Regions from separate parts of the Halobacillus litoralis genome, predicted to be linked through region 3. Evidence: a T-box and tRNA genes for the amino acid it is inferred to sense, from the RefSeq annotation. Region 3 holds a T-box; the other regions hold tRNA genes.
The links. A T-box is a leader RNA that pairs with one kind of tRNA and senses whether it is charged. The one in region 3 lies ahead of argS (arginine--tRNA ligase), so its partner is inferred to be a tRNA-Arg.
Positions count from the first base shown of each region.

Region 1: it has a tRNA-Arg gene. The T-box ahead of argS (arginine--tRNA ligase) is inferred to sense a tRNA for this amino acid. The anticodon was not compared.
Region 2: it has a tRNA-Arg gene. The T-box ahead of argS (arginine--tRNA ligase) is inferred to sense a tRNA for this amino acid. The anticodon was not compared.

Region 1 is NZ_CP129017.1:27,298-30,578, forward strand. Features, by position in the region: gene LC065_RS20120 (adenosylcobalamin-dependent ribonucleoside-diphosphate reductase) at 1-1,165, shown strand, start outside; gene LC065_RS20125 (hypothetical protein) at 1,349-1,537, shown strand; tRNA gene LC065_RS20130 (tRNA-Arg) at 1,566-1,638, shown strand; gene dnaE (DNA polymerase III subunit alpha) at 1,779-3,281, shown strand, end outside.
Region 2 is NZ_CP129016.1:1,850,801-1,854,081, forward strand. Features, by position in the region: gene whiA (DNA-binding protein WhiA) at 1-211, shown strand, start outside; gene LC065_RS09255 (HPr family phosphocarrier protein) at 342-596, shown strand; gene clpP (ATP-dependent Clp endopeptidase proteolytic subunit ClpP) at 694-1,281, opposite strand; tRNA gene LC065_RS09265 (tRNA-Arg) at 1,733-1,808, shown strand; gene LC065_RS09270 (ubiquinone biosynthesis protein COQ4) at 2,069-2,293, shown strand; gene LC065_RS09275 (glutaredoxin family protein) at 2,391-2,612, shown strand; partial or broken gene LC065_RS09280 (sugar-binding transcriptional regulator) at 2,764-3,281, shown strand, end outside.
Region 3 is NZ_CP129016.1:170,493-173,773, reverse strand. Features, by position in the region: gene LC065_RS01015 (AAA family ATPase) at 1-123, shown strand, start outside; gene LC065_RS01010 (hypothetical protein) at 168-398, opposite strand; gene argS (arginine--tRNA ligase) at 471-2,153, opposite strand; T-box leader at 2,194-2,407, opposite strand; partial or broken gene LC065_RS01000 (DUF421 domain-containing protein) at 2,510-3,125, shown strand; gene LC065_RS00995 (thioredoxin family protein) at 3,183-3,281, shown strand, end outside.

The DNA of each region.
Region 1 (3,281 bases), on a different replicon from region 3:
AGCTAGGGACATTTGGGATAAGATTATAGAAGCTAACTGGGCAAGCGCTGAGCTAGGTGTCATTTATATTGATCGTTACAATCAGATGCACAATGGATGGTATCTAGGCACTATCATGGCTACTAATCCTTGTGGCGAGCAAGGACTACTAGGCAATTCCACTTGTAACCTATCAGCAGTCAACTTTGGTCGAATGATTAAAGTAGTAGGGAAAGACTCTGAGGGTATTATCTATGACATTGACTGGGACAAGCTAGAGCAGACTGTAGAAACAGGGGTACGATTCCTAGACAATATCATTGATACTACAGAATACTTTGACTCTGATATGGAGAAGCAACAGAAAGGCGAGAGAAGGCTAGGACTTGGCTATCTTGGTGTCCATGACCTATTAATCGCATTGAGGCTAAAATATGGCTCAGAAGAAGCTGAGAACGTCTTAGACGATGTATTCTCATTCTTTAGGGACACAGCCTATAATGCTTCCATTGATCTTGCCATTGAAAAGGGCGCTTTCCCATTATATGATGATCGCTACCTTGAGAGTGGCTTTGTTAAAACACTGCCCCAAGAAATCCAAGATCGAATCAAGCTACATGGTATCAGGAACTTGACCATCCTAACTGTAGCACCTACAGGAACAACAGGCTCAATGACACCAAGCCTATTGAGTCCAGAGGATTCAGTCTCTACAGGTGTAGAGCCACACTTTGCAATGAAGTACGAGCGCATGAGTCGAATTGGAACTACTACTCAGTACGCTGGGGTTGCTAAGGCTTGGAAGGATGAACACCCTGACCAAGAGCTACCAGAGTATTTCATTGGTGCAATGGAGTTAAGCCCAGAAGCTCATGTGGCTATGCAGGCAGTAGCTCAGAGATATGTTGACTCTTCTATATCCAAGACAGTCAATGCACCTAAAGACCACTCACAAGATCAAGTAGATACTCTCTACAGGTTGGCATATGAGAAAGGCTTAAAAGGTGTAACCTACTATCGTGATGGATCGAGGTATGAACAGATTCTCTCAGTAGGAGAAGAAGATGGGGCAGAAGAAGAGACAGAAGAGCAGTGGGAATGTGGCTCATGTGGCAGTAAGAAGTTTCACATGGTCGAAAACTGCAAGCAATGTGCTGAATGTGGGATGCAAGCATGTTCATTATAATTACAACTATGATCCTGTTTCTTTTAGGTTTCTATATGGGTTTCAATGCAGGAGAAAAGCATGGATTCAACAAGGGTGAAAGGACTATGTACGAGAAAGTAAAGAAAAATCTAATTAAAGGCTTGTAATCTTTAAGATTACATGATACAGTATTTATAGAGTTGAACGAAGGGGGAGAACAGCATGGCAGAGCAGAGCAAGGCAATCTCAGAGAAACAGCAAGACTTCATGGCTACTCTTGAAGAAGAGCGAGGCGTTGAAATTGAAGAGCTTGGCTGGGATCGAGAGCTACTTGAAGATGAACAGTTTGGTCAAGGTCGAGCAAGCCTAGTAATCAAAGAGCTACTATCACTACCAAAAGAAGAAGGCTAATTATGAGGGGCTTTGCCCCTCTTCATATGCCCTCATAGCTCAGTGGATAGAGCAACAGCCTCCTAAGCTGTGGGTCGAAGGTTCGAGTCCTTCTGAGGGCGCTTAATCTCTTTGGCAGACTTTTTACACCTCCTTTTAACTGCCCCAGAGATTTACTTACAAGTGGACAGTCATTTAATGGCTGTCCTTTTCTATTCCATAAAGGGAGAGAGCAGAGACTAGCAGAGGAAGGATGAGAAACATGCCAAAGGTTGAATTACACCAGCATGGACAGAAAAGCTCACTAGATGGGATCGCTACAGTACAGGAGATTGTAGCCAGAGCCAAAGACCTTGGACAGCCAGCAGTGGCTTTGACAGATCATGGACACATGCAGGACTTTTATGATTTTTACCAAGAGTGTAAGAAAGAAGGTATCAAGCCCATCATTGGAAATGAGGCTTACTTTACTGAGGATCGTTTTGTGAAAGAGAAAGGGACTAAACACTATCACTTAGTCCTATTAGCAAAGAACACCACAGGTCTTAGAAACCTGTTCAAGATTACTTCCAAGTCTCACCTTGAAGGCTTCTATGGCAAGCCAAGAGTTGACTGGGACTTACTAGATGAATATGGAGAGGGAATTATTGTACTCTCTGGCTGTCTTGCAGGCTACCCACAGCAGATGATTGCAGAAGGTAACTACCTCAAGGCTAAGAAGGTTATTAAGAAATTCAAGAAAATGTTTGGTGAGGACTTCTACCTTGAAATCCAGCCCAATGAGCATGGACTACAGAAGGATGTAAATAAATGCTTTACTGAGTGGAATGAAGGTATGGGCATTGATCTGGTGGCTACCACTGATGCTCACTACATGGAGTCAGGCGAAGGAAGGCTCACTCACATGGTTTACACCCAGATAGCTGACTTCAATGGTGAAGAGATTTACAAGCACAACTACAATATGGGTGCTAATGAGACTTACCACAATCTCATCAATCTCACTGGGATCTCTAAAGAGAAGGCTTATGAGGCTGTAGATAACACTGAGAAGGTAGCTGACAAGGTTGAAGAGTATGAGATAGACGATTCATTGAAACTACCTCACTTCCCACTTCCTGATGAATATAAGGCAATGGAGAATGGGGCAGATGAATACTTGAAGCAACTTTGTAGGGATGGCTGGAAATACAGAGGCATCAATGCCCTTTCTGATGAACAGCAACAGATTTACAAAGACAGGATCATGGAAGAGTTTGAAGTAATCATGGGTAAAGGATTCTCTGAATACTTCCTTATCGTTCAAGACTTCATTTGGTGGTCAAGAAATAACAATATCATTGTAGGATATGGGCGAGGCTCAGCAGGTGGCTCATTAGTCGCTTACCTGATGGGAATTGTAGAGCTTGACCCTATAGAATACGATCTCCTATTCGAGCGTTTCTTAAATCCAGATCGTAACGAGCTACCAGATATTGATGTGGACTTTGCAGACAGGGAAGCAGTAGTAAATTATGTGAAGGACACTTATGGACACGACAAGGTTTGCTCAGTAATCACATTTGGAACGTTTGGTGCTAAGGGAGTTGTTCGTGATGTTGCCAAGGCTCTTCATGGTAAGAAGCAAGGTCACATGATGGGCGACAAACTTAGTGGTCTGATCCCAGAGACACCAAGCATTACTCTGAAAGATGCAATGCAGGAAGTACCAGAGCTTGAAGAGCTTCTGGACAGTGACCACAAGTACCAGCAGGTTAAGAAGTAC
Region 2 (3,281 bases), 1.7 Mb from region 3:
ACGGACAGTAGGTTTAGAGGCCCTGCCAGATAAATTGCAAGAGATTGCATCTTTAAGGCTGCAGCACCAGGAAGTTTCTTTGAAAGAGCTTGGTGAGTATGTTTCTGGTGGATCGATCAGTAAATCAGGGATCAATCACCGCCTGCGTAAAATCGATGAGTTCGCCGAAAAAGTTAGAAAAGGTGAAGTCACAGAAAACACAAGAAACTAATGTTTCCTTAACAAATTCATGCTATAATGAAATACAATTATAAACGCTTTCTACAAGAGAGCGTTCTTTTTTCTAAGTATTGAATCCGCTTACAAAGAAGTTGAAATATAGAATGAGAGGAGAATGACAGGTGATTGAAAGGACGATAACGATTGAGCTCGAAACAGGTTTACAGGCAAGACCAGCAGCACAATTCGTACAAGAAGCGAACAAGTTCACCGCAGATGTTTTTATTGAAAAAGGTGAGAAGCGTGTGAATGCCAAAAGTATTATGGGGTTAATGAGCCTTGCTGTCGGAACCGATGAAGAAATCAAATTGATTGCAGATGGTTCTGATGAGGAAGAAGCGGTTCAGGTACTTACCGATTTTGTGAAGAATGAGTAATAGGTGTTTATGTGAAAAAATGAACGTTCTCCAATGAGGGAACGTTTTCATAAAGCACAAAAAAATCCGCTGTGATTACACAGCGGATTTCGTGTTTTTATTGTTCGTTTTTCTCCATTACTTTATCAATCAAGCCGTAGTCAACAGCTTCGTGGGCAGACATGAAGTTATCTCGGTCCGTGTCGCGTTCGATGACTTCCATTGGTTGTCCAGTACGCTCAGCAAGGATCTGGTTCAGCTTCTCACGCATCTTAATGATACGCTTCGCGTGAATTTCGATATCTGAAGCCTGACCTTGGGTGCCTCCAAGTGGTTGGTGAATCATAACTTCACTGTTTGGTAGTGCATAACGTTTACCTGGTTCACCGGCGTTCAGCAGGAATGCACCCATAGATGCAGCCATACCTGTGCAGATTGTGGATACGTTCGGTTTGATGAACTGCATCGTATCATAAATCGCCATACCTGCCGTGATCGATCCACCAGGGGAGTTGATGTATAGGGAAATGTCTTTATCTGGGTCGTCAGCAGCAAGGAAAAGCAACTGCGCTACAACAGAGTTTGAGATGTTATCATCGATCGGGCTTCCCAGCATGATGATACGGTCTTTAAGTAAGCGGGAGTAAATATCATAAGCACGTTCTCCGCGGTTTGTTTGTTCAATAACTGTAGGGACTAAATTCATTTGTAATTCCTCCTTAACATCAAATTAATAATGATGGAATACATTCATCATACCTATAAGGTCAATAAAGGTCAAACAAAAACAATCGACCTTTTATCCTTTATTTCAGCAAGGTTTGTTATGCCTTTTAAGTATGAAAAACGGTTATTCTTATTCGTTCTATGTGATGTGTTCCAATTCCTTCTACCATCATACCCTAATTTTACCTATATAAACGTCCAAACCTATAATAAAGCTACATGGCAAGATGGACATTATATTGAGATGTTTTGAGGGTTCGTTACTGAATTGAGCGTCAGTGGTGGGTGGGAAGCGAATCTTTACCCGTAGCCCTAAGCTCTTATAAAAGCTTCGAAACAGATTCTTCACAAGGGAGCTTTTCTGGAAGATCATAAAAATGGGTTGCGTTTTTTGGTGATTCTACTTATAATATTAAATGCATGTCGCTTTTGCGCCCGTAGCTCAGTTGGATAGAGCGGTAGATTCCGGTTCTACGTCAGTCGGGGGTTCGAATCCTCTCGGGCGCGCTAAATAAAAGGACCTTCCTTGAAAGTAAGGAAGGTCCTTTTTTTACAAAAATATCATTATATTAATATATAAAAATCTCTTTGAATTTTAGTAGTTACAATAGTGTTATTTAAATATTAATTGAACAGAAATCTCACAGGAATTATACGAACGTTTATTTGGTTTTATTATCGTCATGTAGGTTCTTTTTGCCTTATTTGTGTGTTATGATTGAATAAATAAAGTCAGACTTTTCGCTTTATTTAGAAGAGGGGTATTTATGACAAACCTAATCCGTTACAAAATGTTGTCGACCGAAGAGGTTTCTGAAGACAGGCGGATTCACTTGTTCGATATGCAGGAACAGCAAAAGTTATCCTTCAACTATAAGTCATTGAAGCGAACACCTGAAAATTATGTAGGTGAAGAATTAGCTCATTTCTTGGATAAGCGTAAGTTGAAAATCGATAATGGTTTTTATGATAAAAAAGGACATGCTTCCTGAAGCGTGTCTTTTTTTGTGTAAGAAGTTCTGGAGGAGGATGGATGTTGGAGCGTATCCTTTGGTATGATGAAGATGAAAAATTCAGGGAGGCTTGTGCATGTCTGAAGTCATATTATATGTAAAAGAAAACTGTGGATTATGTGAAGAAGTCAAAGATCTAATATCACTGTTCGACGTCAAAGTAGTAATGGTGGATATTGAAAAAGATCCAGAACTATTAGAGAAGTATATGCTTGAGGTACCGGTGTTAAAAATCGGTGCGGAAGAGTTGGATTACCGTGAAATTGATTACATAAAACTAATGAAGCGTTTACAATGAAAAACGTCTAGGTTTTCACTTGCACGAGGACTACCCCACTGTTAATATAAAGTTGAAATAAGATATTTTTTTGCTCCGAGCGGGACATAATATGACTAGCTGGGACGTAATACATCCCGGTTGGTACCATTTCAAAGAAGGGGCTTTTTCCATGAGAGCGTTCATCGACTTACAAAAAAAATTATTCCCGGATGTCCTGGACGTTATACAGCGCCGTTATCAGCTGTTGTATTACATCCAGATCATGCAGCCTGTAGGCCGAAGAGCGTTAGCTGAAAGTGTTGAGCTGGCTGAACGTACGGTCCGAAGCGAAGTGGACTTTCTGAATAAACAAGGGGCTGTAGAGATTACCTCAAGAGGCATGCACTTAAGTTATGAAGGGCAGAACATTCTTGAGCAGTTAGCTGAGTTTATTAAAGAGGTCTCTGGGATTAAGGTTTTAGAACAACAATTAAAGGATAAATTAAATTTAGACTATGTCGTTGTTGTTCATGGTGATAGTGATGAGCTTAATTGGGTAAAACAAGAGATGGGAAAAGCATGTGTCCAGTATTTGAAAGAACATATGTCGCCTGACCAGGCGATAGCCATTACAGGCGGAACAACGATGGCATCCGTCGCACAAGTAATGACGCCGCTGTCCGGAGCTGATCAGTGCTTATACGTACC
Region 3 (3,281 bases):
AGGGAGGAAACGAGAAAGAATATCGATAAATTCAAAGAACGGTACTGGAAAGCGGAAGATTACTACATAGAAACGGTCGAGCCTGAAAGACAGGCGAATTTTATTGTGAAATCTACATCATGAAAACAAAAAAAGGAGAAAAGGCGCACCTCTTCTCCTTACCTGTGTTAAAAAATAAAGATCCACATAAGAATGGCTGTTATGACAAATGTGATGGCGTAAATGGTCGTCAGTAACGGAATGCTCCCTGTATCACTCCCGGCGTTTTTCAACTGCTTGGCGTCATCTTCGGGTGACGATGTGTTTTCAGGTTTGTTTACATGTTTAGCTATAACGATCGTGCCTATCAAGGCAGCTACCGAGGCAATGATCGCAAGTCCGTAATAAATCGGGTACATAGGATGCGCTCCTCTCCCTTTTGTTACTATTATTATAATAGAAGAAAGGAGGAAGTGCTAAAATTCTCTATGCTACATATTTTCAGGTGCCTGAATCCCGAGAATGGACAAACCCTCTTTTAATTGGTAATTAACCGCATAAATCAATGTGAGGAGCGCTTGTTCCTCTTCACTTCCAATCACTTTTGTATGGGCGTAAAAACTATTGAAGTGACGTGCGACATCTAAGAGGTGTCTAGCAAGCTTGGATGGGTCATATTCTTTGTAGGCTTTCTCAATCACCTCTGGGAAAAGGCGAATGGTTTTTATTAATGGCCAAGCGGATTCTGCGTGGACGTCTGTTACAGGATGATTAGGATTAAAGTTCCCTTTTTCTAGTAAAGAGACGGTACGCGCATGTGTGTATTGCAGGTATGGAGCCGTATGGCCTTCGAAGGTAAGCATATCTTCCAAAGAAAATTCCACATCATTGCGACGATCGTGTTTAAGGTCGTGAAAGATGACAGCACCTACCCCGACTTGTTCCGCGACCTTTTCAGCGTCCTTCAATTCAGGGTTCTTCTCTTTAATATTATTCGCAGCTTGGGAAATGGCCTCCTGCAGCGCTTGTTCAAGTAAAACGGTCTTCCCCTGACGTGTAGACATTTTCTTGCCGTCTTGAAGCATCATTCCAAAGGAGATATGTTTTAATTGATCCGCCCAGGCAAAACCTGCTTTTTTCAACACATGCTTGATCTGTTGGAAATGAAGGGTTTGCTCATGGCCGACCACATAGAGTGCTTCATCAAAATCATACGTTTGCTTACGATCAATCGCAGCCGTTAAATCTCTCGTGGCATATATCGTCGTTCCATTACTTTTTCGAATCAGGCAGGGAGGTAATTCTTCCTCATCCAGCCGGACGACTTGAGCGCCTTCTGATTTTTCCAACATCCCTTTTTCCTGCAACATGTCGATGGTCGTATCCATTTTGTCATTATAGTAGGCTTCGCCTCGGGTCAAGTCGAAGGTGATGCCTAAGAGATTATAAATCTTCTCAAACTCTTCCAGTGAAACGGCTTTGAACCATTTCCATAAGGCAACCGCCTCCTCATCATTATCCTCCAATTTCTTGAACCATTCTCTACCTTCCTCAATGAAGGAGGGGTCTTCTTTTGAAGCATGGTGGAACTTTACATACACTCGAGTCAATTCTTGAATCGGATTATGCTTGAGACTTTCTTCTTTCCCCCATTTGAGATAAGCGGCTAATAGCTTTCCGAACTGTGTGCCATAGTCTCCGATGTAATTGATCTTCACCGTTTCATATCCACATTTTTGAGCAAGGTTGGAGAGAGCATTTCCAATGACCGTGGATCTTAAATGGCCCATGGAGAAAGGTTTGGCAATATTCGGAGCTGACATATCAAGGACGACAGTCTTTCCATTTCCAAATTCGTGAGCCCCATAGGCTTCTGGGTCTTGGTAAAACTGGTTCAACGTATGGTCGGCGACAAACCCCTGATCAAGAAAAATATTAACGTAGCCGCCTACTGTCTGCACTTTTTTAAAGATCGGATGTTTCAAATGACTGGAAACGTCCTCAGCAATCAGATGCGGACTTTTTTTCAACGTCTTTGCCAGCGGGAAACAAGGAAAAGCCAGGTCGCCATGGCTGGACTGTTTAGGGGTTTCAATCTGTTGCTGCACCCACTCCCGTGGATATTCCTCCCCAAGGATATGAGCGATTTGCAGGGCTAGTATTTGTTTTTCCATAAACGACACCTCCATAAAAATAAAAAAACCTCGTCTCTAAAAAAGAGACGAGGTTTGTGCTCGCGGTACCACTCTTATAGCTGTCGTACAGCCACTCGACGTTGTTAACGGGGGCGTCCCCGGCTTTTCCCTACTCCATCATTCAGGAAAGCTTCTCAAAAGTCCGTTTCACTACTGAAATCCTGCTCAGGCTTCCACCACCCCTGAGTCGCTGGTCTGTTTCTGGTGGCTACTCTCTTTTTCCTAGAATTTCGATATTTGAAAAGATTATAGCGGAAAGCATTTCCTTTTGCAATCCTTTCCTTGCGAATATCTTGGTTTATTTAGGTGAACATACGAAATAGAGGTGATCAATGATGGATTGGATTTGGAAAGCGGTTCTCATTATTATTGTAGGGACAATCATTCTTCGTATTGCCGGTCGGAAATCCATATCACAGATGACGTTATCACAAACGGTCATTATGATTGCGATCGGTTCCTTACTCATCCAACCTGTGGCGGGGGGAAAATATATGGGTGACATTCGGCGTGGGGGGGGTGCTTGTCCTTACTCTGATGGTTATGGAATTCAGCCAGGTGAAATTCGATTTCATGGAACGTTTCCTCACAGGCAGGTCTGTTTCCATAATTGAAAATGGGCAGTTAAATGAAAAGAATATAAAGAAACTGCGTTTTACTGTCGATCAGTTAGAGATGAAGTTACGGCAGAGCAACGTCACTTCCATTGCAGACCTTAAATCGGCGACCCTGGAACCAAACGGGCAGGTCGGGTATGAGTTTAAAGAACATAAAAGACCAGCGACAAAGCAGGACATCGATGACTTATACCAACAAATTCTTTCGTTAAAACAGATGTTAAACCCAAATCAGGCCACACAAATACCGACAACGAAACCTCCTGCTGAAGATTTATTTAAGGAAGTAGAAACGAAGCAACACCAACACGTTCATCCTGATCGTTTGAATTAAGTCCCCATGCAGGCATTTTGATCTATTCCTTGATATAATGGAACAGAGGTGAGAAAAGTGGAATCCGTAAACACCATTGAAGAACTACAGGGATTTGTTCATGAACATCCGCTTTCGATTGTTTATGTATCCAGGCCCGGATGTTCAGTTTGTCAT